DNA from 4 places in the Paenibacillus sp. P32E genome. Region 2 is predicted to be linked to each of the others. Evidence: riboswitches for the same ligand, from Rfam matches in the RefSeq annotation. Region 2 holds a riboswitch; each other region holds the start of a gene.
What was found. A riboswitch is a leader RNA that binds a small molecule or an ion and turns the genes downstream of it on or off. The one in region 2 is predicted to bind cobalamin.

Region 1: it holds a riboswitch for cobalamin, as region 2 does, so the genes downstream of both, A3848_RS20585 (anaerobic ribonucleoside triphosphate reductase) here and A3848_RS00635 (S-layer homology domain-containing protein) in region 2, are expected to answer to the same signal.
Region 3: it holds a riboswitch for cobalamin, as region 2 does, so the genes downstream of both, metE (5-methyltetrahydropteroyltriglutamate--homocysteine S-methyltransferase) here and A3848_RS00635 (S-layer homology domain-containing protein) in region 2, are expected to answer to the same signal.
Region 4: it holds a riboswitch for cobalamin, as region 2 does, so the genes downstream of both, A3848_RS09195 (energy-coupling factor ABC transporter permease) here and A3848_RS00635 (S-layer homology domain-containing protein) in region 2, are expected to answer to the same signal.

What each region holds. Positions count from the first base shown of each region.
Region 1 is NZ_LVYY01000024.1:180,096-187,721, reverse strand. It holds gene A3848_RS20625 (ASCH domain-containing protein) at 473-895, opposite strand; gene A3848_RS20620 (hypothetical protein) at 1,080-1,379, opposite strand; gene A3848_RS20615 (hypothetical protein) at 1,402-2,472, opposite strand; gene A3848_RS20610 (immunity protein YezG family protein) at 2,623-2,895, opposite strand; tRNA gene A3848_RS20605 (tRNA-Thr) at 3,015-3,086, opposite strand; gene A3848_RS20600 (sugar phosphate isomerase/epimerase family protein) at 3,219-3,995, opposite strand; gene A3848_RS20595 (MTH1187 family thiamine-binding protein) at 4,033-4,341, opposite strand; cobalamin riboswitch at 4,648-4,879, shown strand; gene A3848_RS20585 (anaerobic ribonucleoside triphosphate reductase) at 5,190-7,175, shown strand; gene nrdG (anaerobic ribonucleoside-triphosphate reductase activating protein) at 7,172-7,626, shown strand, end outside.
Region 2 is NZ_LVYY01000001.1:201,739-209,364, forward strand. It holds gene A3848_RS00610 (GAP1-N2 domain-containing protein) at 1-162, shown strand, start outside; gene A3848_RS00615 (GNAT family N-acetyltransferase) at 430-1,338, opposite strand; one part of gene A3848_RS31135 (IS5 family transposase) at 1,695-2,143, opposite strand; one part of gene A3848_RS31135 (IS5 family transposase) at 2,143-2,470, opposite strand; cobalamin riboswitch at 3,155-3,358, shown strand; gene A3848_RS00635 (S-layer homology domain-containing protein) at 3,541-7,626, shown strand, end outside.
Region 3 is NZ_LVYY01000012.1:139,551-147,176, reverse strand. It holds gene A3848_RS13060 (ABC transporter ATP-binding protein) at 166-936, shown strand; gene A3848_RS13055 (FtsX-like permease family protein) at 911-2,860, shown strand; gene A3848_RS13050 (DedA family protein) at 2,875-3,498, shown strand; gene A3848_RS13045 (undecaprenyl-diphosphate phosphatase) at 3,654-4,514, shown strand; cobalamin riboswitch at 4,716-4,929, shown strand; gene metE (5-methyltetrahydropteroyltriglutamate--homocysteine S-methyltransferase) at 5,075-7,363, shown strand.
Region 4 is NZ_LVYY01000008.1:92,809-100,434, reverse strand. It holds gene A3848_RS09220 (arsenate reductase family protein) at 1-138, shown strand, start outside; gene A3848_RS09215 (5'-3' exonuclease) at 184-1,110, shown strand; gene A3848_RS09210 (alpha-N-arabinofuranosidase) at 1,302-2,798, shown strand; gene A3848_RS09205 (DUF6171 family protein) at 2,812-3,087, shown strand; gene A3848_RS09200 (ArsR/SmtB family transcription factor) at 3,232-4,170, opposite strand; cobalamin riboswitch at 4,296-4,487, shown strand; gene A3848_RS09195 (energy-coupling factor ABC transporter permease) at 4,686-5,453, shown strand; gene A3848_RS09190 (energy-coupling factor ABC transporter substrate-binding protein) at 5,450-5,755, shown strand; gene cbiQ (cobalt ECF transporter T component CbiQ) at 5,748-6,536, shown strand; gene A3848_RS09180 (energy-coupling factor ABC transporter ATP-binding protein) at 6,588-7,445, shown strand; gene cobJ (precorrin-3B C(17)-methyltransferase) at 7,551-7,626, shown strand, end outside.

The DNA of each region.
Region 1 (7,626 bases), on a different contig from region 2:
TTGTATAAAAATACTTAGGGTCATCCAAACAAAATAAAAAAACGGGCCTCGCCATGGGAGTTGGCAGGACCCTGTAAGCTATCTATAAACACTGGGGAGTGTCTGGTACATTCAATATATATCCTTAACCTGAAAACAAGCTTATAATTACATAAAGATTACATTAAAAGCTTCCAATAGCCCAGGGTTCCGAAAAAAACGACCAGTGCCACGGGAAAGATAATTTTCCGGCTCGCCTTATCCTCGAACGAAAAATACAAACACAGCATACAAAGCCACGCAATAAGGAGACTTCCCATTTCCTATGCATACGCCCTTTCTTATCATCCTGATGATCACGCGGGGTTCACTTGGCTGCACCAACGGCCTTATAAGAAGATTACCCGCGAGTCAGCCGGTTCATACCCAATAATGGCTTGGGCTGCTAAATAAATTTTCCGATTATGCCAAAAGGTTGTACAGCCCCAGCGGGTCACTGCTCTCCCTCCAGCACAGGGTGTTCCCAGAAGCTCAGCCTGCCTTTTGCGGGAATCGGATGGGCAAGCGCCGTTACCTCTTCCAGCTTCCAGGCATAGCGCCCTTGTGAATAATCGCCAAAAGCAAATTCATTGCCACCCGGCCAGCCCGCTCCGGCATCCTCATTCGTCACCTGGTAGCAGTCGGCCAGACGGCTTGTAGCGATAATGGCTCCGAGAGGAAGGTTGTCCGCACTGTATCCATGCCGTGCCAAAGCCGACTGGATCAGCTCCTGCCTGCAGGCGGATTTGTCGATCCCCATCCCGGCATGAATAGCCAGTTCACCACGGTATGCCGTTTTCCAGGAACGGGTCTCGAACTGCTTTTCCTTAAGAGCAATTAAGGTCGCCCAAGGCTGCCGGACCGTGAGACATTTCATCTTGTGCCTATTCCCCTCTCCAGAAGAGCAAAAAACGCAGCCTCCCGAACATCCGGAAAGCCGCGCCGCCTATTGTTTATCGGGATGCCGGCGAAGGGGCATGAAGCCCCTGCCTGCGCATTGTGTGTGCTTTCTACTACTGTATTGTATGACTCTATGAGGTTCTATGCAACTTTTACTAACTTTATTGGTAAAACAAATAATGGATGAACCCCCGAGCCACCCACGCATATGGATTAATAATTACTCTGAATATGGAAAGGACGAGCGAAAGAGGTTCACTTATACCTATATCCACTCCGCCCCAGCCGGGTTGAGAAGAGGGCTTGGAATCATCAAGTCCATACTTTTCTATCAGCTTTTCTTGGATGCCGCTGTCTGCAGTTATCGTTCCACTATCCGCCGCATGGGCAGCTCCAGGCTGTAGAAGCATTACGAAGACCACAAGCAGACTTGTAAAAATTAGTATGTATTTACGCCACATATACCGTTTCCCCGTTTCCGTTCTATTTTTTCGAAGGCTTCTCCATTATTGAGATCTCACCTGATGAATAATCCAGAAAATATGCTGTTTGTGATTTTAAGTTGTAGTACAAAAATTTCGTGGCACCATTTTTAGGCCAGTCCTGTTTTTTTAAAAGTATAGCTCCTTCTTGAGAAAACAAGGACCATGTGTGTTCTAGTAAATCCCCTACAAATACTTGACCGTTAATTAATTCTGTTTTCCACCCGGAAATGTCGCCATCCTGTTTAAAAACTTCTTTTATAGAAGCAGTTTCCTTTGTAGTGGATTTATTGATTAAACGAAATACCTTTTGAGAGTCATTGGCTGAGGGACGGATTACATTTCCCGGTATTGCCTGATAGGTATAAGAGGATAATGCTGCAAGGTAATTACCGCTAGTTTTAATTAAAAAATCAGAATTAAAGTCCTTGAGTGAAGTTTCATTCTTTGAATAAAGATTGACCATTTTAACGAAATAATCATCCCTCATTATACCTTGCGCATGGTACTTAATGGCCAAATTAGGATACCCCTCAAATTCCCAATCCATTACTGATACACTTTCATATCCCATATCAACGATCTTTGCGTTGTAGCTCACACTTGGTTTAGTCCACGGGTATTGATACAGGCTAAAGGAATTATTAGATTGAACCATTATTCGTTCGTTTGTTGTGCCTGTAGGAGCTACCCATCTGATTTTATCTCCCGCATTTTCAAGAGCGATCTCAGTCTTGCTAATAAGATTTCCGTTAAAAGAGAATACTGTTTTTGAAATTTTATTTCCGTTCCCCTTTTGAAGCAGCACTATTTTTTGAGGATTTTTTATAACCTTTACATCTAGGATCGTATTTGAACCATCCGAAATATTTGTGGTTATCTTTGTCTGTAAATCAACTATATCTGCTTTATTATTAATATAGTCAACCAGTGTTACTACATTTTCGCTAACATAGACCACATCCGTACGGTCGTTACTTGGCGGTAACTCAGTGGGACGGGCATAGGACTGATCAGCAGATACCATTAATCCTATAGTCATAGCGAAAATAACAAAAATTCTCTTTACCACAGAGAAATCCTCCTATTTACACAATTTAACATCCTCTTACATGACGCTAAAATAAAGAAAAAGTTGCAGAAAAGTAAATTTTTTCTGCAACACAATTATAAATATAGAAGCTCCCCTAAGTGAGTACTACCGTTATGGCTCTCTGGGAGATTAATCGGCCTTTTGTTTTAAATACTCATCTAGATACCTTTGGTGAAAACCATCTGTAGGATGTAAACCTAGAATTTCATATTTCCAGATTGTACGCTGTTGTAGAATACTATGGCTATATATCAACTCATTTTTGGTAGTGGATGTAAAGTAGAAATAAACTATTCTTGAACCAGGTAATATCTCAGCATAGAGATGAATTTCGTCCCACGCATCAGGGATAATCCCTACAAGTTTATTACCTATAAGTTGATATAAATCTTCACTTTTCACAGATGTATTAACTCCAATTTGATTATATATAGTTATAGTAGTGGATTTACCATAAAAAAAAAAAAAAACGCAGCCCCCCGAAATCCCGGAAAACCGCGTCATGATTGAGTTATTAAGGATGCTGGTGAAGGGAATTGAACCCCCGGCCTACGCATTACGAGTGCGTTGCTCTACCCCTGAGCTACACCAGCTTAAAGCTTTTTTTCTGTCAAACAAAATACATTATACCCCGTCTGGGGAAAAACGCAACCCATTCTTTCACAGTGCTGCGCCCGTGATTTATACAGGACCCGCGCTGCGTAGGGGAATCGAGTCCCTCAAAGTTATCCCAGCATTCCCCGTCTGCGGAAGTAATCCAGCGCCAGCCTTGCACTCTCCAGAGAGGACGAAGCAAAGACCTCCTGCTCCACAATATAGTGCCGAATACCGGCGTCATCCGCAGCCTTGAAGACACTCTCGAAGTCCACCTGGCCCTTTCCAAGATCGGTTTCTTCATGGCCCGCGCCAAAATCCTTGATATGGACCAGCGGAACGCGCCCGGCGTAACGGGATACATATTCTGCCGGTACGGCACCGCCTACATGCACCCACCCCAAATCAAACTCAGCCACCATATCTCCAGCCGGAATCCGCTCCAGCCAGATGTCGATCACAGCCTGCCCGTTGAGCTGCTTGAACTCAAAGTCATGGTTATGATAGCCGTACTTCAGACCCGCCGCCCGCACAAGTTCAGAGGCCTTTTCAAAGAAAGGCACCAGTGCAAGCACATCGTCCAGTGCCGGATGCTGCGGAAGCGGTGCCGAAGGCGTGATGATATACTCCAGCCCCACCTCCCGGGCATATTCAATCTCTCTGGATAACGCCGATTGCATCTTCTCCAGGCTGCTGAAATCCAGTCCGACATGTGCCGAAGGAGCCGCCAGCCCCAGCTCATCCAGCGTTCTGCGCAGTTCGGCAGCCGATACGCCGAAATAACCGGCAAATTCCACCGACTTGTATCCGATCTCCGCCACATTGCGCAGTGTGCCCAGAAAATCCTTTTCGGCCATATCCCGTAGTGTATACATCTGTATCCCGACCTGCTGATTCATTGCCGCCATAGAGGACACGCTCCTTGTCTGCTGTAATTATTCAGAACTATTCCGCCTGCAGCTTGCGCTCCACCGATTCCAGCTTGCTGCGGCTTGTGGAGGGCTTGTCGCGCCGGTCATCAATCTTGAGTGAGGTGGACACCCTTTGCGCTCCGGCAGTAAAAGGGGACTCGTGCAATGCTTCGACGGCCGCCAGAATCCGCGCCAGCGGTCCCTCGATAATTGTGCCCATGGATGTCAGCTCGTAAGTTATACCTTCCACTGTCTCCAGCACGCGCTGCATATCCGCAACATAGCTGCTGAGGCTGGTGCTGCCTGTTCCGATCGGAATTACGGTTACTTCGCCAATAGCCATTCGAAACCCCTCCTACTATAAAATATAAAAAAATCCGGTATATAAGTCTCCAGTTCCCTCTATTGTAGCAACTCCCGCCTCCCCCCACAAATCACCCCTAATATGGGGACAATTTATGAACTAGAATCGGAAAAATTTACACACAAGTTGTGGATTACCTGTGGACGAACTGTGGACGAATGCCGGGATATCTGTGGATGGGCTGTGGATCATCTGTGAGTAAATCGGCTGAATCCGCCCCCAGCGCGGGCTCGCAAAAAAATGTTTACAAACACAAGATATTGGGTTATTTTTATCTAACGACAACAAAATATAGTGGAAACAGGTGCTTTACTCTCTCAAGAGAGTTGAAGCTTAATAGGGAAGCGCGGTGCAAATCCGCTGTGGTCCCGCCACTGTAACCGGATGTTCCGCAGGCTTCCACAAGCCCCTGCGGAACAGTATCTGGAGGCTCACGCCACTGAGGGTATTCCCCCTTGGGAAGGTGCCTCCAAGATTCACCGGAAGCCAGGAGACCTGCCTGTTTCCGGGCACCATCATTTACGCCTGCGAGGAACAGGAGAGGTGTCCGCATGCGGCCTGCACAAGCAGATTTAGCCTTCCCCCAGGATGGGAAGCAAAGGCTGCCGATACCTGAATGCGATAAGCCTTATCGCGCTCAGGTATCGGCTTCTGCGGGAAAGCTTCTTTCCATGGAGACCATCCGTAAATATCCGGTTTCGGTTATTTGCGTTACGCATCCGGGCATTTTCCGCCGTCCTCGGCGGAAGATGCTCTTTTTACTGAGTTAAGGGGTGTCTTATTACAATTAGAACGTTTTTTATATACCGAGAGGAGAGGGCTATACAATGACGCTGCTGGAGAAACGGTACAACGGTGGACAAGCTGCACAGGAGGATCTATTAGAGGAAGTCATCCATTTGGGGCGCGATATTATCGACAGCCGGGATTTGGATCTGCTGCGCGAGAATGCCAATTTGAACGGAGAGAGCTTCTCCGGCAAAATGAGCAAGTTCGGCAGTGAGTATTCCAAGTGGTATGCCCGCAACTTCACAATGCCGCCGCAACTGGTACAGGCTACCCTTGATAACGTAGTGTATGTCCATGATCTGGACCAATACGCGATCGGAACCACCAACTGCATCTTCATCCCGTTTGAACGGCTTCTCCGCGAAGGCTTCAACACCGGCAACGGCAGCGTGCGTCCTCCCAACTCGATCATGACTGCAATGTCGCTCGTAGCAATTATTTTCCAGTCTCAGCAAAATGCCCAATACGGCGGCGTATCCGCCAACAAGCTGGATTATGACCTGGCCCCTTATGTGACCAAGTCCTTTGCCAAGCTGTTCCGCAAGGGACTCGAATATTTCGAAGAAGGACAAGCCGGTGAGCATCTTGGCGAAGTCACTATGAGCCGCAGCGATCTGGCAGAGCTGTATCCGCGGGCCTTCCGCTTTGCATTAAAAGAAACAGAGAGCGAAACGCTGCAGGCAGCAGAGAGCATGATACATAACCTGAATACGATGTCCAGCCGCTCGGGCGGCCAGATTCCTTTTACCAGCATCAACTACGGCACATGCACCTCGCCGGAAGGCCAGCTCGTGATCAGCTCGCTGCTGACCGCAACGATGAACGGACTCGGCAGCGGCGAAACGCCGGTATTTCCGATCCAGATCTTCAAATGCAAGCAGGGCGTGAACCAGCAGCAGGGCGATCCGAACTATCACTTGTTCCTCAAAGCTGCCGAATGCTCTGCCCGCAGACTGTACCCGAACTTCGCCAATCTGGATGCGCCGCTCAACATGCAATATTATGATCCGGCCGACCCGGATACTGAATTTGCAACCATGGGCTGCCGCACTCGGGTGCTGGGCGACCGTTTCGGACGCAACCACTGCTCCGGCAAAGGCAACCTGTCCTTCAATACGCTCAATCTCGTGCGGTTGGGACTGGCTTACGGAACTGCCACAGGACGCCGGCTTGCCGCCGACGAGAAAGGCTTCTATGACGATTTGAACCATTACATGGACATCGCTCTGGATGGGCTGCTCCACCGCTTCCGCATCCAGGCTTCCCAGAAGGCTAAAGCCTCTGACTTCATGATGCGCGAAGGCGTCTGGGAAGGCGGCCAGGACCTGGCTCCCGAGGATTCGGTTGGCGAACTGCTGAAGCACGGCAGTCTGTCGATTGGCTTCATCGGCATGGCCGAGTGCATGAAGGCCATGTACGGTAAGCATCACGGCGAGGACATGGAGATCCATGCCAAGGCGCTCGCTATTGTCCGCCACATGCGGGAATACTGCGACCGTAAGAGCGAGGAACTGAACCTCAACATCACCCTGTTCGCCACACCTGCTGAAGGGCTGTCCGGCAAGTTCACCAAGGTGGACCGTAAAGTACTGGGCTCCATTCCGGGCATCACCGACCGCGAATACTATACGAACTCTTTCCACATCCCGGTCTACCATGAGCTGAGCGCTGCGCAGAAAATCAGCCTGGAAGCACCGTTCCATGAATACTGCAATGCGGGTGCAATCTCTTATGTGGAGCTGAATGGTAATGCTCGCAGCAACCCGGCAGCTTTTGTCAAGATTATCCGTTACGCGCTGGAACAGCAAGTCAGCTATTTCAGCATCAACCATCCGGTGGACCGCTGCTCAAACTGCGGCTACGAAGGCGTGATTGGCACCAATTGCCCTTCCTGCGACGCGCATGAGAACGATGTGCATATCCGCCGTCTGCGCCGGGTAACCGGCTACCTGACCGGCGACTATCAGACCCGCTTCAATGCCGCCAAGCAAGCCGAAGTAAGGGACCGCGTTAAGCACCTATGAACATATGCGGCTACTACCCGGAATCGATCAATGAAGGAGAAGGCATGCGGGCCGTCCTTTTCCTCAGCGGCTGCCGTCACCGCTGCCCGGGCTGCTTCAATCCCAAGACCTGGAACTTCAATTTCGGCGAGCCGTTCACACGGGAGCGCCAACGGGAGATCATTGCCGAAATAGCCGCGAATCCGCTGCTGGACGGACTGACACTGGCAGGCGGCGACCCTTTTTTCTCGGCAGAGGAGGCTGCGGGCTTCATTCTGGAGCTGCGCAGCGTGCTGCCGGAGTATCCCGTCTGGATTTACACCGGCTATACCTATGAAGAGCTTACAGCGACACCCGGCTCACCCGAATGGAACCTGCTGGCCTCGTGCCAGGTCGTGATCGACGGACGTTTTGTGGAAGAACTCAAAGACACTACCCTTCCCTACCGGGGAAGCAGCAACCAGCGCATTAT
Region 2 (7,626 bases):
GCGAAGCTGGCCGCAGGCGACATGGTCACCGCCGGGGAGTACAAGCTGATCCTGCAGCCGGCTTCGGGCACGGCAGCAGACAGCACCCCGGGCGCCGGAGCAGATGCAACTTCAAGTACTAAACCTTCGCCTAAGGCGACTGGTAATACGGACAACGAATGATGCGTGGCAGTGGAATATAGTTTATCCTGAACAGCACGATTAGCCGAGAGTGTGGGGCGCGTGCAGTTCGGGATTTTTGTTAATTTATGGTCTACATGAGTTGAACCCGGGAAGTCGAAGGCTGGGCGTATTAACAGATAATAAAGTATCTGACTGACCCTGGAAATTGAAACAGCGACAGTAAAGGACAAGAAAGTCCTAGACTGTCGCTGTTTCATTGAACAACGTTCTCCGTTAGAGTTAAATATGAAAAAGAAAAGTATAACTCTAAGCATGTGCTAATGCAGGTACACAGAATTTTGAGCTTGGATCTAAAATAAAGTTAGACTTTATAAAAAGCATATCACCATTGTTGTCCATCCACTCGTACTGTACGTTCTCAGGCAATTGATCTGGTGTGAAATGAAAATGAATATATTCTGTTTGCTCATTAGCAATACGCTTAAGTAGGCGATCTAAATTAACGTCACATTGACTAACTACATCATATAAATTTAGGTTATGACCTTCTTGTTGATAGACGATAATCGCCTCGTCCTCTTGCGAATAATATATTGATTCGGGAAATACTTTTATAGCGTAAAACATAAAGAGTCCTAGGTTATTAATATCACCAAATTGTTCTGAAACAGGTCTGCGAGATAAAACCATTCTTTTGATAAATGCCAAGTCTTCCTTACGGGAACAATTCAACTTGCGCAAGGTAGTATCCGCATTTGGAGTGGGAAGATATTTAAGTTTGATTTGTGATTCACCAACGGATTCAAATCCAAATATTGGATAGAAATCAATTACACTGCTATTAGCGAATAAGAAGAAGATATCACAATCATGCTCGTACAAATCTAGAACGTGCCTCATCAATTTTCCAGAAAGCCCTTTCCCTCTAAAATCAGGATGAGTCATAACTGTGCCAATTTGAATCGCTTTTTTATTTAATCCATTTATCATCAAGTCCATTTTGCTAACGGATACATTGGCAATCACTACATTATCTCTGATGAAAGAATGGCATATATAACGATCATCCCAGAATCCTTTCTGATACCAATCTTCAAAGTTGATATCAAAAACCAAAGTCGCTAGTTGATTAAAACTATCCCTGTAAACTTTGCTATCTTTATAGTCGTAAACTAGGTCTATTTTATCAATATCTACATTTTCACTAGAAAACACAAATATCCCCCCCATTGTCTTTATGTTCACACTACCACGGGAAGTTTTATTATATAAGGGTAAATATCAGGTATACCTAAACTATCCAAGACAGTTAATCGCAGCGAGTAGCCAGTCTACCTCTTGAGTGCAGGATTCACTGCCGACTAAAATATTTACATTATGAATAATTCGAGGATATACTAAATGGAGTGGATAATTTATCTAATTTTGTTAATCAATTAAATACCGCTAAATTATTTGTACAGTTTCACACCAAAGTGACCAAGTTAAAATGAATTGGAAAAGAGGTTTTGAATCAATGAACAGCAATATTATTTGGGGGATAGTATTATTAGGTCGTGTCTGAAAACTTTTCATTGAGTCAATTTGAAAATGGCAGCTACGTATACAAACGCCAAGAATGACTTGGCCAATTTGTCGTAACGAGTAGCCACACGGCGAAAATGTTTGATTTTATTGAAAAAGCACTCCACTAAGTGGCGTTCTTTGTACCGATACCAATCGACTTCCCATGGGTTTTGACTATTCGCTTTAGGCGGGATAGTGTAGGATGCCTGCTTAGCTGTAATCCAATTCCGAATCACTTCTGAGCCATAGGCTTTGTCGCCAAGAATATGACTTCCTGTAATATCAAGCTTCTGAAGTAAATCGATCGCTGGAACGGAATCGTAGACTTGACCACCCGTCAGAAGAAAAGCGAGGGGATTTCCTAATCCATCGACGACGGTATGAAGTTTGGTTGTCTTTCCGCCACGACTGACGCCGATGTGCTGATTCACTTCGTGTCCTGGGGCGTTTTTTTAGCACCGGCACTATGTTGATGGGCTTTGACCGATGTAGAATCAATGCTCAAGTTTTCAAAGTCAGGTTCGACCTGAAGAGTTTGGAAGATCGCGACAAGCAGTCCGGTATCTCGCCACTTGCAGAAGCGACTGTAGACCGTTTTCCATGAACCATAGCGTTCCTCCGGTAGATCGCGCCAGGCAGCACCACTTCGAGCGATCCATAAAAAAGCATTAAACATGGTTCTTTCACTTAATTTTGACGGACGCCCTGTTTTGTAGGGTGGAAACATGTCCTTAATTTGTTCCCACTGTTCATCGCTTATTTCGTACCGTCTTTGAATCATGCTTGACGCCCCATTCGTTTTCTCAAATCTTACCATGTTATTTAGTTTTCAGACACATCCTAGTGCTGTGTTTGTTTCTTAAGCCATTATTGGCGATTGTGGGGCTGGATGAAAGGTTGTTCGGAGTGGTCTGGCAGGGTGAAGCTGTGTTTTCATTGAGTCCATTTTTAGTTCGGATTATTCTAGCAGTAATTGGGATTCTCATGTTTATCATCGGTGGTATGCAAGTTGCAAAGCAGAAGAATAATTAGTTGAATACAATGTTAAACAGAAAAGACTGATAGAGGTAATCCTGTATCAGTCTTTTTCTCAATTATGAAGTATAAGAAATTATTTCTATCGGATTTTCATTTACTTAGCTATAACGATGGAGCGGTTAACTTGTTTGATGTGGTATATAAAATCAATATTAATATAAGTAGAAGATGTCAAATTCTGATCGTGTAGTTTTGGCATAGAATCCCCCTTAAAAAATCCCGACCACTTGGCTTTAGTGACATGTGTTTTTACCATTTCTACAGGCGAGGCATTAACAAATGACGTACAATGAAACTAACCATAATTGCAAAAGTTAGAAACATACTAAATCCTTCTGCAAGTTTGCTGGGCTACCTGCGTCCACTATGAAACAGCTTGTCTATAGACATACAAGGGAATACTGGATATGATTATGGATATTAAAATTTAATAGGTTATGAAGAAGGTGCCGGTTCTGCTTCACAGAATCAGAATCGGCTTAAAAGGGAAGCACGGTGCAAATCCGGCGCGGTCCCGCCACTGTAAATGCGGAGCGGCTCTTAGAGCGGCCACTGTCCGGTAGAAGGATGGGAAGGCCAAGAGCAGCAATGAGGCATAAGCCAGGAGACCTGCCTTTTTCGTGAACGTTTCTATTCTTCGTGGGGTAAGAATGCGGAACATATGCAGATGGATGGAGTCCGGAGCTTAGGAGCGCCGTAGCCTTCACTTTGTATTCTTCCGGGCCGCCCTGAACAAGGGCGGTCTTTATGTCGTTAGGGTCATCCCCTGCTGTGCACTACAATCCATTTCATTAAAAAGGAAAGAGGTTGACGATGAAACCATTGTATTCTGCCAAGTCTTTTGTACTTGGTCTGGTCTTATTACTGCTTATTTCGATTACAGGTACCGCTGTGGTTCCGGCGGGACAGGCTTTTGCTGCGGCAGGAGCATCCGCTAACAAGGTAACGAATAGTGTTGCAGACGCTGTGTATGCGGCTGACCATGCTGCGGACGGAGAAGCAGCAGCGGCACTAACTGCAGCAGTTCCCGGGGGACAGGTATCGGTCTCGCAGGCAACGTATACAGCTGCTGAATATATTATCAGCGGCGGTGTGACTTCGGAGTGGCAGGCGATCGGCCTGGCCCAGGCGGGCTACCGGGTGCCGGAGAGCTATGCCCAATCGCTTGCACAGAAGGTGCAGGCTGCGGGAGGCATTTTCCCGAATGTTACGGATTATGCGCGGATTGTGCTTGCTGTGCGGGCGACCGGCGGGGATCCGGCGAACTTTGCCGGAAGTGGTTCGGGGGCAGGGTACAATCTGCTGGAGCGCATTTACAACAGTGACAAAATTAGCGGCCAGTCGCTGAATGCTCCGGTATATGCACTGCTCGCACTGGATTCCGGCAGTTATACGCTTCCCGGCGATGCCAAATGGAACCAGACATCATTGTTAAGCGAAATTCTATCCAAGCAAAACAGTGACGGCGGCTTCGCTCTGTTCCCGGGAGCGAGCGATCCGGATATGACGGCCATCGTCCTGACTGCCCTTTCTGTTCATAAGAATGAAGCGGCTGTTACGACAGCCGGACAAAAAGCTGTAGCCTGGCTGGCCGCCAAACAGGATGCCAGCGGCGGTTACGGGGACAGCAGCGAAAGTGTGGCCCAGGCCATCATTGCCCTGTCTTCTTATGGCATAGACCCCACCAGTGACGAGTTCACCAAGAACGAAGCGGATCTAATCAGCAGGCTTCTGAGCTTCCGGCTGGAGAATGGTGCCTTTGCCCATAATCAAGGCGGTAGCGCCAATGTGCTGGCCACGGAGCAGGGACTCCAGGCGCTGGTGGCCTACAGCTTGTTCAGCGGTGGAACGAACGGCAAACTGTATGACTTTTCCAAGCCGGCACCGCAAAATCCGTTAGTCTATGTACCGCTCACGATCGAAGGTCCTGAGAAGACACTGGGCCAGGGCAGCACGTATGCGGGAAATGTACTCGAGGCGCTGGACAAAGTAGCTGCGGCAAATGGCCTGCCGGTTACGAATCCTTCAGGTAACTATGTTACGGGTATCGGCAACATCTCTGCCGGGACCTATGGCGGGTATGATGGCTGGATGTATGCCGTTTCGCGCGGCGGTGAATGGGCAAGCGTCGATGTAGGCATGAAAGACTTCAAGCTGAAGGAGTCGGACAAGCTGCTGGTATATTATGCTGGCAGCGATACACAGCTTGTAGATCAAGTAGCCCTTTCCAAGGCGCAGCCCAGAGAGGGTGAAACTTTTACCGTCACGGTCACCCAAAAAACATGGGTATGGAATAATTTCACAGCCACTTCCAGTCCGGTAACCTCAAGCGCTGCCGGGGTACAGGTGACGATTGGGGATCATACGGTCACAACAGATGCAAAAGGCATTGCAGCTTTTACCGGAGGAATTCCAGCAGGTAATTATACGCTTGCTGTGACCGGTTACGCGCCGGGGAAGGCCCCGGCAGTTGCGAAATATACGCAGCCTTTGAAGATTGCTCCGAAGAATGTAGCGGCTTATCTGTCGGTTGAAGGTCCACAGGGACCGGTCATCGACGGTACGCTGGAGGCGTATAATGCACTGGAAGCGCTGAAGAAACTCGCTGAGTCTGGGAATATTCCGCTGAAGATTACAGAATCATCTTTTGGCAGCTATGTCTCGGCGATTAACGGAATAGAGAGCGGCACGTATAAGGGCTATTGGAGCTTTGCGGTGCAGCGGGGCGGCGAATGGATCTACCCGTCTGTCGGGATGGGGGATTACGTACTGGAGGCATCCGACCGGGTGCTGGTGTATTATGCCGGTGCGGATACCCAGGTGGTGAATACGGTACAGGTCAGTCCAGCGCAACCTAAGCCGGGTGAAAAGTTCACCGTTGCGGTAGCGCAGAAGCAGTGGGTCTGGAATAATACCACCTTTACCTCTGACCCGGTGGTAACGCCGGCAGCGGGTGTACAGGTCAAGATTGGCGGCACAGCAGTAACTACTAATGACAAAGGTATAGCTGCCTTTGACAAAGGTCTGCCTGCGGGTGCGTACACGCTTGCTGTAACCGGCTATGTTGCCGACAGCACGCCGAAAATTGCCCGCTATACGCAAAAGCTGACCGTTGCAGATCCGGCAGTTGTGCCTCAGCCGGCATCGGCAACGATCTCGGTTATCGGAGACAGTGCCAAAGGAACGATTCTGCCCAGCACGCAGGTGGTCTTGAATCCGGGGGAAACGGCATACAGCCTGCTGAAACGTCAATTAGGGGGCAAAGTAGAGGCCACCACCTCCGGCGGAAGCCTGTATGTGGTGTCTATCGACGGTCTCAAAGAATTTGACCGGGGACCCAAAAGCGGATGGCTCTATTACGTAAATGGTAAGGACCCCGGATTTAGTGCGGCTGATTATAAATTGAGTAATGGAGATATGCTTGTCTGGTCCTACACGACAGATTATGAAATCACTTCTCCAGGCGCAGGCGGTCTCCCGGGGAGTAAGGGAACCGTGGACATCACCACTGACAACACTCTTCCGCTGAATCAGGTGGGGCAGACAACAGCCGTTACGAACCTGAACGCGAGAATGACGGCGTCAGAAGCGGCGGCACTGAGCGGGAAATTCACGGCAAACTCTGCTGCCTTCGAGCAGGAAGTTACCCCTGGTGCGGGTGCAGCCTTAAAGGACAGCGGCGGTGAAGTGCAACTGCTGATTCCGGCCGGTGCGGTTACCGGAACCGTGAAGATCAGCGTGCGGGAGAACAGCTCGTCCCGCAAGGAGCTGGTATCGGGGCTGTACACCTTCTCCCCGGATGGTACCAAATTTGTGAAGCCGGTCGACTTGTCCATTACGGTGCCTGTCACCGTCCTTAATCCAGCCAATCTGGCCTTGGCCTGGCTCGATCCGGCCACAGGCCGCTGGATTCCGGTTCCGTCTGTATTGGATGCCAAGACGGGGGTTCTCACCGGAAAGGTTAGCCACTTCACCGATTACGCAGTGGTTGACCGCAGCAAGTGGGAGCCTAAGCCAGAGCAGCTGAAAAGTGACATTGCTGCTACAGCAAAGGGCATAACAGCAACGGAAGAGCTTAGTGACTGGCAAGCTGTTGGGCTTGCCCGTTCAGGTCATGCGGTACCTGCTGCTTATCTGGCAGGTGTGAAGGAGCAGCTGTCGGACAGTCAGGGGCAGCTCCGCAAGGTTACAGACTATGAGCGTCTAGTTTTGGCTGTGGCTGCTGCGGGTGCAGATCCGCAGACGTTCGGCGGCTATAACCTGATTGAGAAAATCTACAACAATGACAAGTTGACCAGCCAGGGAAACAATGGTCTGATCTTTGCCCTGATTGCCCTGGATAGCGGCTCCTATACGGTGCCTTCTAGTGCCAAGTGGACCAAAGAACGCCTGACTCAAGCCCTGCTCGAAGCTCAGGATAAGGACGGCGGCTTCCCGCTCACTGCAGGCGGAACAGCAGATCCGGATATTACCGCAATGGCGGTTACCGCACTTGCTGCTCATGCTGACCAGGCTGCTGTTGCGGCGGCAATAGACAAGGCCATTGCCTGGCTGTCACAGCAGCAGCAGGAAGACGGCGGCTACAAACAGGCTGGTGAAGCGAACAGTGAGAGTACAGCGCAGGTGATTATTGCCCTGAGTGCTGCGGGCATTGGCCCGAATGACTCCCGGTTTGTCAAAGCCAAAGGCGGATTGCTTAGCCATCTGGCTTCCTTCCGGCAAGCGGACGGCGGTTATGCGCATACACTGGGACAACCCGCGAACAGCGTAGCTACCGAGCAGGCACTGCTGGCGCTGACAGCGTATAGCCGTTATCTGAACGGTGAGTCGAAGCTGTTCAGCATTTCTCCTTCCGGTGTGACCGGGGGAGCGGTATTCACCGATGAGGACCTGATTTCG
Region 3 (7,626 bases), on a different contig from region 2:
ATAAATGCATGCTCATGCATATAAATATACTCCCTTTGCAAATAAATGTCAATCGTCTTTCGTGGCTTACAATACTGTAAGGTAGTTGTAAGTTTCAGAAATAGCAGCTGCTGTTTACACTTTATATAATGAAGGCAAACCAGGGGAACGAAGGAGCGTAAGCATTTGCCCATTTTAGATGTCCATAATCTATCCAAAATATACGAGGGCAAAGTGTCGATTCACGCCCTGAATCATATCCGGTTTGCTGTGGAGAAAGGCGAGTTCGTGGGAATCATGGGACCATCGGGCAGCGGCAAAACTACATTGCTAAATGTGATTGCCACCATCGACGAACCCACCTCAGGAGAAGTGAGGATCAATGGCCGGGACCCTAAAAGCCTGGGGCGCAAGGACAAAGCACTGTTCCGCCGCAAAGAGCTGGGGTTTGTCTTTCAGCACTTCAATCTCCTTGACACGCTGACTGTGGAAGAGAATATTGTGCTGCCCTTAACGCTTGCTGGAGTCTCCGTGAAAGAGATGGAATACAGACTCATAGAGGTGTCGGATAGACTGGGCATCAGCACACTTTTGCACAAACGGACTTATGAGATCTCCGGCGGACAGATACAGCGGGTGGCCATCGCCCGGGCCATGATCCACCGGCCAGCGCTGATTCTGGCAGATGAACCGACGGGCAGCCTGGATTCTAAAGCCGCAAACGAGGTTATGAATCTGCTGGTGGAGGTGAATGAGGCGGAGGGAGCCACGGTGCTGATGGTCACACATGATGCGGTAGCAGCGAGCTTTTGCCACCGGGTCATCTTTATCAAAGACGGGCGCTTCCACAGCGAAATGTACCGGGGCACCAGCCGGGCCGCCTTCTTCCAGAACATCATCGACATGCTGTCGCTGCTGGGAGGAGCGGGCCATGACCTTCCGGCAGTTCGCTTATAGGAATGTAACACGGAATAAGCGGAAATATGCCGCGTATTTTGTCAGCAGCGCGTTCTCGGTCATGGTCTTCTTTCTGTGTGCACTGTTCATTTATCATCCGGCGATTTCGCAGGATATGATCCTGGGGACAGCTGCAAATACGATGATGGTGGCCGAAGGAATCATTTATGTCTTTTGTTCCCTGTTCGTACTCGTGTCAGTAGGTTCATTCTTGCAATCACGTAATCTGGAGTTCGGAATTCTGTTGATGCACGGGATGACCAAACAGCAGCTGAACCTGATGGTATTTCTGGAAAATATGATGATTGGCGGATCTGCTATCCTCACCGGCACACTGCTGGGGCTGCTGCTTGGCAAGCTCTTCCTGATGATCGGGTCCGGGTTTCTGGGCATTCCCCCACTTACATTTCACCTGCCCTGGCAGGCGCCGGTGCTTACCATCTGCAGCTTTGTTCTGCTGTTCATGCTGATCTCGCTGTCTACTTTTGTTTTTATAGGGAATGAAGCACCGCGCGGCCTGTTCCAGGGCGGGCACAGAGGGAATGCGGAGCCAAAGGTATCCAAGGAGCTGGCGCTGATCTCAGGTCTGTTGCTCCTCGCCGGGTATGGTCTGGCGGCTGCCACGACGGCCGCAACTGTAGAGATCATGATGGTTCCAGTGGTGCTGATTACTGTATGCGGCACGTATCTTTTCTACACACAACTCAGTCTGTATATTGTGGGGATGCTGCGGAAGCTGCGCCGCTTCTATTGGAAGCATACGCATATTCTCACGTTCTCGGGATTATCGTACCGGTGGAAGGACAATGGGCGGATGTTTTTTATGGTCACTATTGTATCGGCAGTTTCTTTCACCTCGGTGGGGGTATTCGCATCGATCCACACGTTGTCACGGGAGCTGAAGCTGGATTATCCGGCGGCTGTCGGCTATGTAGCCAAGGGCGGGGAGCATGCTTCCTCGGAAGAGAAGGACCTGTGGGGGATTACTGCAGAGCTGGAGCAGCTGGGTCTGACTTACGAAACCCTGCGGATTCCACTCAAAGTCGCAGCGGTCGTTTCGCAGACAGGTCCCGACCATATACTTCAGCTGCCTCTGATGTCCTACAGGAATTACAAGCTTGCTCTGGAACATGCGGGCTTCAGCTCGAATGAACCGCCGCTGGAAGGCAATGAAAGCCTGGTGATGATCGGTTCCCAGCGCGACCGCAGTCTGACCGCAGAGCGCTTCAAAGCAACATATACACTTCAGCAAGGAATCCAGATTGAAGAGACCGGCTATACGCAGCATGTGCCGGTTGCCGAATATCTGCTGCCGGAGCTGGACGGCAGGGGAGGCGGCGATTTCAGCGGGCTGGTGATCAGCGACAGTCTGTACAACCTGGTTATCCCTGTGCAGCAGGATTGGTATACCGGCTTCTATGTGGATGATTTTACCCGGACGGTGGGGGTGGCTTCAGAACTCGCTGCCAAAGGGAAGGTTCCCTATGAAGAAAAGTCTGCTTATGCCGTTGTGATCAGCGGAACCTTATTTGAGATTCAGCGCACGCTGTACAGCACCATGCTGTTCGCTTCGCTGCTTGTCGGGACCGTCTTCTTCATTGCTGCCGGCAGCTTCCTCTACTTCCGTCTCTATATGGATCTGGATCATGACCGCCTGCAGTATTCCACCCTGTCCAAAATGGGCCTGACTGACCAGGAACTGGACCGCATTGCGACACTGCAGCTGGCACTCATGTTCTTCATCCCGGTGCTGCTGGCGGTTCTGCACAGTCTGTTTGCTTTTATTGCGCTGCAGCGGCTGTTCTATCTGTCCATTGCTGCCGAGACCGGGGCTGTCCTGACCAGTTATCTGGCTGCCCAGACGCTGTACTTCTTCTTCATCCGCAGCCGCTATTTGCGCAACCTCAAGAAAAATCTCATCTAGACGGAGGGAACCGAATGAAAACCTGGATTACAGATATTATGGAGCAGTTCGGATATGCCGGTATTTTTCTGATGCTGGCGCTGGAAAATGTCTTTCCCCCCATTCCTTCAGAGGTCATCCTGCCCTTTGGCGGGTTTATGACTACAACCTCCGGACTCACAATACCGGGTGTGCTTATTGCCTCTACGGCGGGTTCTTTGCTGGGTGCAGCCATTCTGTATTGGATCGGCCGGATGCTGGATGTCAGCCGAATGGAGCGGATTGTGGACCGCTACGGCAAATGGATACGGATTAAGAAAAGTGATATCCGCAAAGCGGATGCCTGGTTTGATAAATACGGCTACTGGACGGTGCTGTTCTGCCGGATGGTGCCGCTGGTGCGCAGTCTGATCTCGATTCCGGCAGGAATGTCGGGAATGAAGTTCGGACTTTTTATGCTGTTTACGACGATCGGTACACTGGGCTGGAATACATTGCTGATCCTGCTGGGTGCTGCGCTAGGAGAGTCCTGGGAGGACATTGGAGGGTATATAGAGGCTTATTCCAGCGTGGTCTACGCCCTGATTGCCGGAGGAATTCTCGTGCTGGGACTGTTGTATTTGCGTAAACGCCGTACCGCCGGCAAAGCCCGCGGGTAACAACACCAACAAATTCTATGCTTTGGAAGCGAGTTTTGAACGAAGCAATTTCATAGATGTGATGCTCACAAAACTAAGTTTATGCTTTCGTAGCGAGTTTTGAACGAAGTGATTTCATAGATGCGATGCTCACAAAACTTTTAGGAGGAGATTACATGGAGCTTTTGACTATAATTAAAGCAATCATCTTGGGTATTGTTGAAGGTTTGACTGAATTTGCTCCGGTGTCCTCCACAGGCCATATGATTATTGTCGATGATATGTGGCTGAAATCGCAGGAATTTCTCGGAAAATACACAGCGAATACATTCAAGGTAGTGATTCAGCTGGGCTCGATCCTGGCCGTGGTGGTGATTTTCCGCAACCGGTTCATCGATCTCCTGGGTCTGAAGCGGTTCAGCCGCAAAGAGCTGACAGCGGTGCCGGAAGGACAGCCAGCAGTGGAAACGGCGGGACGGTTGAAGCTGGCACAGGTGCTTGTGGGTCTTATCCCTGCCGGAGTGCTCGGCTTTCTGTTCGAGGATTATATTGATGAGCATTTGTTTTCGACCTCAACGGTGCTGATTGGTCTGGTCGTAGGCGCAATACTAATGATCTGTGCAGACCTGTTTGCCCCCAAAAAGATCAAAACGGAGAGTGTCGATCAAATTACATATAGGCAGGCGCTATCGGTCGGTCTGGTCCAGTGTTTCTCGCTGTGGCCGGGCTTCTCCCGTTCCGGTTCCACGATCTCCGGTGGCGTTCTGCTCGGTATGAGCCATCGTGCCGCGGCCGACTTCACCTTCATCATGGCGGTGCCGATTATGGCTGGAGCCAGCCTGATTTCACTGCTGAAGAACTGGCAGTATTTCACTCTCGATGCGCTGCCGTTCTTTATTGCCGGGTTTATCAGCGCCTTTCTGTTCGCGCTGCTGTCCATGCGTTTCTTCCTGAAGCTGATCAACCGCATTAAGCTTCTGCCGTTTGCGATCTATCGGATTGTTCTTGCTGTAGTGGTATATCTGGTATGGTTCTAGAATAGAAAAAATAATGCAGGCGGTGCCTTCCTTGGAGGGTATCGCCTTTTTGTCATGAGCACTGATCAAGATTCAGATGCCAAATCGGGCAAAAAGCTGCTTTGCTATAGCGAATGTGTATAGCTGAAATCGCCGGAATCTGTTGCGGATGGCAAAAAAGGTACAGTATGATGGCATCAGATTTAAGGATGAAGTTTTGAAAAGCGAATATAGGAGACAGGTGCCGGATGAAGCGAATGTAGCTTTTGTCCAGCTTAATAGGGAAGTTCGGCTCGAAACCGACGCGGTCCCGCCACTGTAACGGAAGAGTTCCAGCTTAATGTGTCACTGGCAGACAGGTAGATCCAGCCGGGAAGACTTGCTGAAGAATGATGACTCCGCTAGCCAGGAGACCTGCCTGACTCAGAAGCACTGCAGTACCTACGGTAGATAGGGAGGTGTTCAGACGTTATTCCATTTAGAAGATCAATGGGCGTCTTTCCCTGTGGCTTATTTTTCGGGAGAGGCGTCTTTTTATAAGGACATACAACAAATAGCGAACAGATGAGGAGCAGATTTCAATGACAACAAAATTGATCACCAGCAATCTGGGGTACCCGAGAATCGGCAAAAACCGTGAATGGAAAAAAACACTGGAGGCTTACTGGTCCGGTAAAATTGGCGAGCAGGAGTTCCGTGCTGAAATGGCGGACATTCAGCTTAAGCACCTGCAGTCGCAGCAACAGGCCGGTATTGACCTGATCCCGGTGAATGATTTCACCTTCTACGATCATGTGCTGGACACAGCCGTCATGTTCGGCATTGTGCCGCCACGTTATGATTATGACGGCGGGGCTGTCCCGCTTGATCTATATTTCGCCATGGCCCGCGGCAATGCGGCCGCCCCGGCCTGCGAGATGACCAAATGGTTCAATACGAATTACCATTATATCGTGCCGGAGATCGGCAGCCTTACACCCCGGCTGACTGAGAATAAACCGCTGGCCGCCTACCGCTTCGCCAAAGCGCAGGCGGGCATTGAAGGCAAGCCAGTTATTGTGGGACTATATACCTTCCTCAAGCTGTCCAAGGGATTTCCGGCTGCGGACATCAGCGAGGTTGCCGCCCGCTTCCTGCCGGCTTATATTCAGCTGCTGCAGGAGCTTCAGCAGGAAGGTGTAACCTGGGTGCAGATCGACGAACCAGCCATCGTTATAGGATTGAACGCGGAAGACATTGCCTTGCTGAAGACCATTTATAGCGGGATTTCCGCTGCAGTCCCCGGCTTGAATCTGATTCTACAGACTTATTTTGAAGCGGCTGAACCCTTGGAAGCATTGCTTGAATTGCCGGTACAGGCCATTGGCCTTGACTTCGTCCATGATGGCGGTGCGAATCTGGAGGCGATCGGACGACTTGGCTGGCCGGAAGATAAATGGCTGGGTGCAGGCATAATCGATGGACGCAGCATCTGGCGTGCCGACCCTGATACCAAGCTTGCACTGATTGAGAAGCTGGCTCTTCATGTGCCGCTGGACCGGCTGATTCTTCAGCCATCCTCCAGCCTGCTCCATGTACCGGTTACGGTGCAGAGCGAAGGGAAGCTGAAGCCTGCTGTGAAGCAGGCGCTGGCCTTCGCTGACGAAAAGCTGACAGAGCTTCGGCTGCTCGCCGCAGCCGCAGGCGGTGACAACGGAACGGCCGAGGCGGAGCTTGCGGGGAGCCGGGAAGCGCTGGCTGTCTTCCGCGCACTTCCTGAACGCGGCCGCCGGGATGTGGCGGAGCAGGTCCGCCGTCTGGACGAACTTCCGGACAGCCGGAGCCTGCCGTTCGCAGAGCGTGTGAAGCTGCAGCAGGATAAATGGCGTTTGCCCCTGCTGCCGACTACAACTATCGGCAGCTTCCCGCAGACGGCTGAGGTCCGCCAGGCGCGTCTCAAATGGCGCAAAGGGGTGTGGAATGAGGAGCGCTATGATATGTTCGTCCGCCGTCAAATCGCCGAGGCGATTACACTTCAGGAGGAGCTTGGTCTGGATGTGCTGGTACATGGTGAATTTGAGCGGACGGATATGGTCGAGTTCTTCGGCGAGAAGCTGGGGGGCTATCTGTTCACCCAGAATGGCTGGGTGCAATCCTATGGCTCGCGCTGCGTGAAGCCTCCGGTGATTTACGCGGATGTCGCTTTTATCCAGCCAATGACCGTCAAAGAAAGCGTCTATGCCCAGTCCTTGACAAAGCTGCCGGTAAAAGGCATGCTGACCGGACCGGTAACCATCCTGAACTGGTCCTTCGTACGCGATGATCTCAGCCGCGAAGAGGTAGCGAAGCAAATTGCCCTTGCTCTCCGTCACGAGGTTCAAGCGCTGGAGGATGCCGGAATCGAGATGATTCAGGTGGATGAGCCGGCCATCCGCGAAGGGCTGCCGCTGAAGGCGGAAGACCATGAGAATTATTTGAATTGGGCTGTACGGTCCTTCCGGGTGGCCACAACCCATGTGAAGGATACCACGCAGGTTCATACGCATATGTGCTACAGCGAATTTAACGACATGATCGGGGCGATCTCGGCTATGGATGCGGATGTGATCTCCATTGAGACTTCCCGCAGCCATGGGGAGCTGATTTCGGCTTTTGAAGATCATGATTATGATAAAGGCATTGGACTGGGTGTCTATGATATCCATAGTCCCCGTGTTCCGGAAGTAGAGGAGATGACGCAGAATATTGAGCGCGCACTGCGTGTACTGGATGCCGGACAATTCTGGATTAATCCAGACTGCGGGCTGAAGACACGCGGCTGGGAAGAGACGGTGGCGGCACTTCGCAACATGGTCCTGGCCGCAGGTAATGTGCGGAAGAAAAACGCTTGATAATCATTCTCAATCTTGCTAGAATGAGAAAAAGAATAGAAGGAACCTGGACCAGGCTTCCTTCTTATCCTTGAATGGTACGTCTTTTTGCAGGAGGGTTTCACCTCCCCTTGCTGGAATCGACGCCATCTATACAGCAACTGATCTGAACGGCAAGGTGGAGCTTGTCCGAGCAGAACCTAACCCGTATTCCTTGTGAATATAGGGTTTTTGGTGTTTTTTCTTTTCGCGAATCTTATATCCCCAAATAACGAAAGCACCTT
Region 4 (7,626 bases), on a different contig from region 2:
AGTCTCGGCGAAGCGGAGCAGCTGGAACTGCTGTCCAGCAATGGCATGCTGATCAAACGTCCGATTGTCACTGACGGCACTAACGTTACCGTGGGCTACAAGGAAGAGCAGTACGCTGCTGCATGGAACAAGGCCTGATTCCTTCTACAACCGAAAATAAGAAGATACAAGGAGAGGTTACACATGAGTTCAGAAACGAAGGGCCGGGTAATGATCGTCGACGGAATGGCTCTGCTGTTCCGGGCTTTTTATGCGACCGCTTATGGAGGATATATCCGCAAGACTAAGGCTGGAATGCCGACGAATGCGGTGTACGGATTTTTGCAGTATTTCTTCGATGCGGTTAGCACGTTTGAGCCTTCCCACGTCGTCTGCTGCTGGGATATGGGCAAAGGGACCTTCCGCACCGAGAAATATGACGGCTACAAGTCGAACCGGATTGATGCGCCGCTGGAGCTGATCCCGCAGTTCGATCTGGTCAAAGAGGTGGTAGCTGAGCTGGGTGTGCCGAATATCGGCCTGGTGGGCTATGAAGCGGATGATTGCATCGGCACGCTTGCGTCCTGCTACAGCGGAGAGTCCGAGGTCTATATTTTGACAGGAGATCATGATATGCTGCAGCTGGTCAGTGACAGCGTTAAGGTCGTGATTATGAAAAAAGGCCGCTCCAACTACAAAGTGTACGATCCTGCGGAGCTCCTGGAAGAAAGAGGGCTAACGCCTGCCCAGGTGATTGATCTGAAGGGCTTCATGGGCGATACCAGTGACAATTATCCCGGCGTACGCGGCATCGGGGAGAAGACAGCACTGAAGTTGCTGACGGAATACGGTACCGTGGAAGGCGTGATCGAGAATCTCCATCTGCTGCCCAAAGGAGTGCGCGCCAAAATCGAAGCTGATCTCGATATGCTCCATCTCTCGCGCGAGTTGGCCGAAATTCGCTGCGATGTGCCGGTAGTCTGTACACTTGCAGAATGCCTGTGGGAGCTGCAGCGCGAGAACGCGGCCCGCAAATTTCAGGAGCTGGAGTTCGGCAGCCTGATGCATTTAGTCGGCACGGTACAGGATGGACGGGGCATTGTGCAGATCGAGCTGGGGGATCTGGGTTAAGACTCCATTCCATCTATTCAGCAGGACGAACCACTGCCCAAATAGTTAATTTGTAGACATAGCGCTTCTTGTGCCGCCAGCGGCAGGGAGGCGCTTTTTGTTATTGACGAATGTGAAGCAAAGCTATTATAATCTTAATATACTTATTAAATAATTAACAAATACATTAATCTTAGAGAGGCGGCATTGGAATGGCTCAGCGTGCAGTGCTTAACACGGATATCCGCAAGGGAACGATTAACCGGAACATTTATGGACATTTTTCCGAGCATTTGGGACGGTGTATTTATGAGGGGATCTGGGTAGGAGAGGATTCACCGATTCCGAATACCAAGGGTATCCGCAATGATGTGGTGAAAGCGCTTAAGGAGATCCAGGTGCCGGTGCTGCGCTGGCCGGGCGGATGTTTTGCCGATGAATATCACTGGAAGGATGGCATTGGGGAACGCGAAGGCCGCAAACGGATGATCAACACTCACTGGGGCGGTACGGTGGAGAACAACCATTTTGGAACGCATGAGTTTATGGAGCTGTGCGCTATGCTGGAGTGCGAGCCTTATATCAACGGTAATGTAGGCAGTGGAACGGTACAGGAAATGTCCGAATGGGTAGAATACCTGACCTTTAACGGCGTATCTCCGATGGCTGAGCTGCGCACGAAGAATGGCCGCGAGGAAGCGTGGGCTGTCAAGTATTTTGGTGTAGGCAATGAAAACTGGGGCTGCGGAGGCAATATGCGTCCTGAGTTTTATGCTGATCTGTACCGGCAGTTCCAGACCTACGTCCGCAACTACGGGGACAACAAGATTCACCGGATTGCTTGCGGGCCGAATTCGGACGATTATTACTGGATGGAAGTGTTGATGCGCGAAGCTGCCAAGTTTATGGACTCCATCACGCTGCATTACTATACCGTTCCCGGCGCAACTTGGGAGCATAAGGGTGCGGCTACCGGCTTTGAAACTTCGGAATATTTCACAACACTGGAAAAGGCGCTGCACATGGAAGAATTGGTATCCCGCCACAGCGTGATTATGGACAAATACGATCCTGAGAAAAGAGTCGGCCTGATCGTCGATGAATGGGGTACCTGGTATGATGTGGAGCCGGGCACGAACCCGGGCTTCCTGTATCAGCAGAACTCGATCCGCGATGCGCTGGTTGCCGGATTGACACTGAATATTTTCCACAAGCACAGCGACCGTGTGCGGATGGCGAATATTGCCCAGACGATTAACGTGCTGCAGGCCGTTATTCTTACCGAAGGCGAGAAAATGCTGCTGACTCCGACTTATCATGTATTTAATATGTACAAGGTGCATCAGGACGCCGAACTGCTTGATCTGACGCTGGACAGCGGTTCTTACAGCTATGACGGTAAGGAGATTCCGGAAGTATCCGCTTCGGCATCGGTAACAGCTGAAGGTGTCATTCATGTCAGCCTGTGCAACCTGAATCATGCATCCGCAGCGGTGCTTCCGCTGGAGCTGCGCGGACTTGCCGGTAAAGCGGTGCAGATTAACGGTACAACGCTTGCCGGGGCAACCATCGATGCCCATAACTCGTTCAGTGAGCCGGAAGCGGTTGCTCCGCAGCCGTTCACTGCCTTCAAGCTGGAAGGAGATACGCTTACTGTGGAACTGCCGGCGATGTCGGTAACGGTACTGGAAATTACACCGAACGCATAAAAGGAGTACTGTTATGGCCACAACCTCTGCCTGCAAAGGCTGCCGGGACGATTATAAAGTAACAGAAGCGCAGATCGCCCGTATACTGGCGTCATCGATGTTCAATGAAGGCAACACCGCTTCAGATCAGGTATATACGGAGCGGGTCGCCATCTGCAGGACCTGCCCCAAACAGCAGGATGGCGTAACCTGCACGGCCTGCGGCTGCATCATACCGGTTGTGGCCCGGCTGAAAGCGCGCGGTTGTCCGCTTCCCGGCGGCGGTCTATGGCAGCCTGTTAACGAATAGGCGCGTACAGAAGTCGTCAGGCCAGGCAGTCTAGAATACAGCATTGCATGAATATGACTGAACCCAAAACCCCCGAATTCCACCAGTTTGGTAAACTGTGGAACTCGGGGGTTCTTATTTTTGTTCACTCACGTATAAGCAGGCTTAAGCAGATCCAGCCGCCTCACTGCTATCCGGCATATCTGTATAGTATAGATCAACCAGCATGTCTTCGTTATAATTGCCAAACCCTTTGCCGAACAGGGTAAGGCCCCCGATATGCTCGGCGTCTTCTTCCACTGAAAGCATGAACGTCCATTGTTTGCTGCGAATGCCCACCTGGTCAAGCGTAACCTCAGACAGTTTATGACCATCCATAAAAGTGCCCTTGGGCGTAACCCTCAGCTGCTTGAGCAATCCATATTGATTGGTGAGTGCAGGCCACCAGGAGGGTGTATATTTGCCCTGTCTGTCTCCGTAATCGCCGGGACTGGTCCAAAAGCCAAGTTTGTGCCCGTTCAGGGTGAAGGTGATGTCCGAAGGCCAATTGTTATTGATGGACGGCGCTTCTGAGGCAATCTCCATCGTTATAACCAGTTCCTCGGGCTGCTGGCTGGACAGTAGAAAGTTGGGGATTTTATATTCGACATACCCCTTGCCAAACCAGAGAATACCGGCATTCATCCGCTCCAGATCCCAGAAATAACGCGGATCGTCAAAGTTGCCGATGATTTGCTCAGTGGTAGCCAGTCCGCAGGTTGGTTCGATCTGGAAATTGGAATAATGCCCGACTGGAATCTCTTTCCGGTGGCATTTACGCTCTATTTTGTCTTGGCCCGGGAACAGAATCTCAGCATGGTCCACGTCAATCGTGCAGATCTTCTGCAGGCCGCTCCGTCCGGGAGCCATATGGGTGCGGATCAGCCCGGCGGCTTCCAGCTTACGCACATGCATAGTCATGATCGCACTGCTGAGTTTGACCGATCCGGCTAATTCCTTGACATTCATGGGCTGAACGGCGAGCAGACGGAGCATATGCAGGCGTACAGAGCTGGATAATGCTTCGTACACCGGCAGGGATTCTTCAGTAAGATCAAGTTTCATGAAAGGCCTCCGATTCAGGATTATAGTTAATAATTATATTACTCAAGTGGCATTCTTACAAGCTTCCTGCGGCTGCACTTTTATCACAGACATGTATGAGCGATGTCCGCTATGATGTACAGGATGAATCAGCGACGAAACAAGGTGCCTTTGATTGTATATCAAGGGATAACAGGGAATCGGGTGCAACTCCCGAGCGGTCCCGCCACTGTAAGGAAGAGCCGGCTTTCAAAAGGTCACTCGGTGATAGCTCCGGGGAAGACGAAAGCCATGCTGTGATCCCGAGCCAGGAGACCTACCTTGTTTGCGCACACACGACTCTACGCGGATAGGAGCGGTGTACGAACGGATGATCAGATGGGGGTGCGCTGCTTGTTTTGGCGGCGGAGCAGCCTTCTCTTTGTGATCTGAACACGTACATATAACTCCCACCCCCTCAGGGCGGGAGTTTTTGGTTTGAAAGGTAAGAATGTACATGTCTCATGCTTATCAGAATTAAGGATGGAGGTTTAAGAATGGATAAACGCAGTTTTTGGCGCTTTGCAGCGCTGGTCTGTGTATTTGCCGTTTATTTGTTGCTGAATGAACCGGGCACAGCTGAAGCGATGCACATTATGGAGGGATTTTTACCGGTAGAATGGGCGTTGTTCTGGTGGGTGGCCTTTCTGCCATTCTTTTTGCTTGGAGTCCGTAAGCTTACCCGAATTACCCGGGACAATCCCGAGCTGAAGCTGCTGATGGGTCTGTCGGGTGCCTTCACATTTGTGCTGTCCGCCCTCAAAATGCCGTCGGTAACCGGAAGCAGCTCCCATCCTACAGGGACGGGACTTGGCGCTGTGATGCTGGGGCCGCTGCCGATGAGTGTGATCGGATCGGTTGTGCTGTTGTTCCAGGCACTGCTGCTGGCGCACGGCGGAATTACTACACTTGGCGCGAACGCCTTCTCCATGGCGGTGGCCGGACCTTTTGCCGGTTATGCGGCCTATAGGCTGATCATGAAACTGAATGGCCGGGAAAAGCTGGCGGTGTTCTGTGCGGCTGCGGTAGCGGATCTGATGACTTATGTCGTCACTTCCTTTCAGCTTGCGGTGGCTTTTCCGTCGGCAGATGGCGGCGTGCTGGCTTCCTTTGCTAAATTTGGCGGTATATTTGCCGTGACCCAGATTCCGCTGGCAGTCAGCGAAGGACTCTTGACCGTGCTGCTCTGGAACTGGCTGAAGGCTTACAGTCCGCAGGAGCTGTCACTGCTCAAACGTGCAGCCGGGGGAGGCGGCGAACGGTGAAGAACAAATGGAGAAACCTGTTGATGCTGCTCGCAGTGATTCTGCTGGTGGTCCTGCCGCTTCTGCTCGTGAACGGGGATTTCGGCGGAGCCGATGACGCGGCCGAGAGTGCAATCACGGAGATTGATCCCACATACAAGCCCTGGTTCAAACCGCTGGCTGAGCTGCCGGGTGAGACGGAGAGCATGCTGTTCGCGCTGCAGGCAGCCCTTGGTGCAGGAGTGATCGGCTATACGCTGGGTCTCTTGAGGGGAAGACAGGACCGGCAGAACCAGCAGAACCGGCAGAAGCTGAATGATTAGAAGAATGGATGCGTTATCCTGCAACAATGCCCTGAGGCAGCAGTCCCCGATGTGGAAGAGCCTTTTTGCGGCAGTTATGTTCATACTCGCTTATGTGCTGCATCCGGCGCTTCAGATGCTTATTGCACTCTGGATGATGCGGTGGTGTCTTCTCTACGCCAAAATCCCCCCGCGCGCTTATGGCCTTCTTGTCGGGACAGCGTTGTTGTTCTTCGGCCTCAGCCTGCCGGCATTGCTGGTGGAGTTCGGCCATCCGGCTGCCGGAGAGGCTTCTTGGCATCTGCAGATTCCAGGCATGTCCCTGGTTCTGTACATGACCCCGGCAGGGGGAATGCGGGCTGTGCTGCTGCTGGCCCGGGTGTCAGCCTGCCTGGCCTGCTGCCTGTTCATTATACTGACGACACCGTTTGGCGAGCTGCTGCAGGTGCTCCGCCGGCTGCGGATGCCGCAGATTGTGCTGGAACTGATGCTGATTATGTACCGCTTCCTGTTCCTGCTGGATGACACAGCCCATGGGCTGCTTCTGGCCAGGCGCCTGCGCGGCGGTCAAAGGGGCTTCTGGTCGAAGCTGCAGGAGGCTACAAGTATGGCAGCTTCACTGTTCGCAAACACCATGCACCGGTACTATGGGCTGTCGCAGGGGCTGGCAACCCGGGGATTTACCGGGGAGATTCTTTTACCGCCCTATGTGAAGCGCACAGTGCCGCGAAGGTTTGCCTTTGAAGCCTATGCCGGAATCGCGCTCCTGGTGGCTGCACAACTGTGGCTGCTATGGGCTTGATGCGAAAGATGATGATCCATGAAGTGAAGCCGCCTGGAGAAGAGGAGCCACATGAACATAGATTACAGTTTGGCCTTTGAAGATGTTGTATTTCATTATCCGGACACGATGGAGCCTGCACTCCGCGGGTTGACCGTGGCCGTCCCAAAGGGCTGTAAAACAGCCTTGCTTGGACATAACGGTTCCGGTAAATCAACGTTATTTCTCCATGCGGTAGGCCTGCTGCGGCCGCAAAAGGGTACGCTGCTGCAGGCGGGACTGCCTGTATCTTACGCCAAAAAAGAACTGGCCGCCCTGCGCCGCAGAGTCGGTCTGGTCTTTCAGGACCCTGAGCAGCAGCTGATCTTGAGCACGCCAATGGAGGATATCTCCTTCGGGCTGCGGGGCACCGGTATGGATGAGAAGGAAATTGCATCACGTTGTGCTGCCGTTCTGGAGCAATTGAACCTTACTGCTCTAAAGGATAAACCCATCCATCAGCTCAGCCTGGGCCAGAAAAAGCGCACAGCGCTTGCAGGCGTAATAGCGATGGAACCGGAGCTGATCTTACTCGACGAGCCAACGTCTTACCTGGACCCGCTGTCCGAGGCACAGCTTCTAGATGGCCTGGACAGTATACACCGTAAGGGCACAACTGTGGTTATGGCCACGCATGATATGAATCTGGCTTACCGCTGGGCGGACTGGATCATCGTGCTCGATCATGGCTCCTGCCGGGCCGCCGGAACGCCGGATGATATTTTTGCGGGGCCGGAGACGCTGCAGGCGATTGGCCTGGAGCTCCCGCTGCTGGCTGAGCTGTGGCACAGTCTGCCCCTACACGTAACGCAAGGAGTCACGGCTCCCCGGAATGCCGGGGATTTCAAGGCGCTGCTTGGCAGTCTGCTGGGTGAAAGGATGGGCGGGTAGTGTCAGACTAGCCAGTTGGTTAGGAACTACGGTGCGGGTTAATGCGCTGATGCAGGCCATAGAGGAAGCAGTTGAACAGCATTACACACGAACGGGGGAACAAGAATGAACAAGCTAGGAAAGCTGCTGATTATCGGCTTTGGGCCTGGTGCTATGGAGCATATTACGGGCCGCGCTTTAA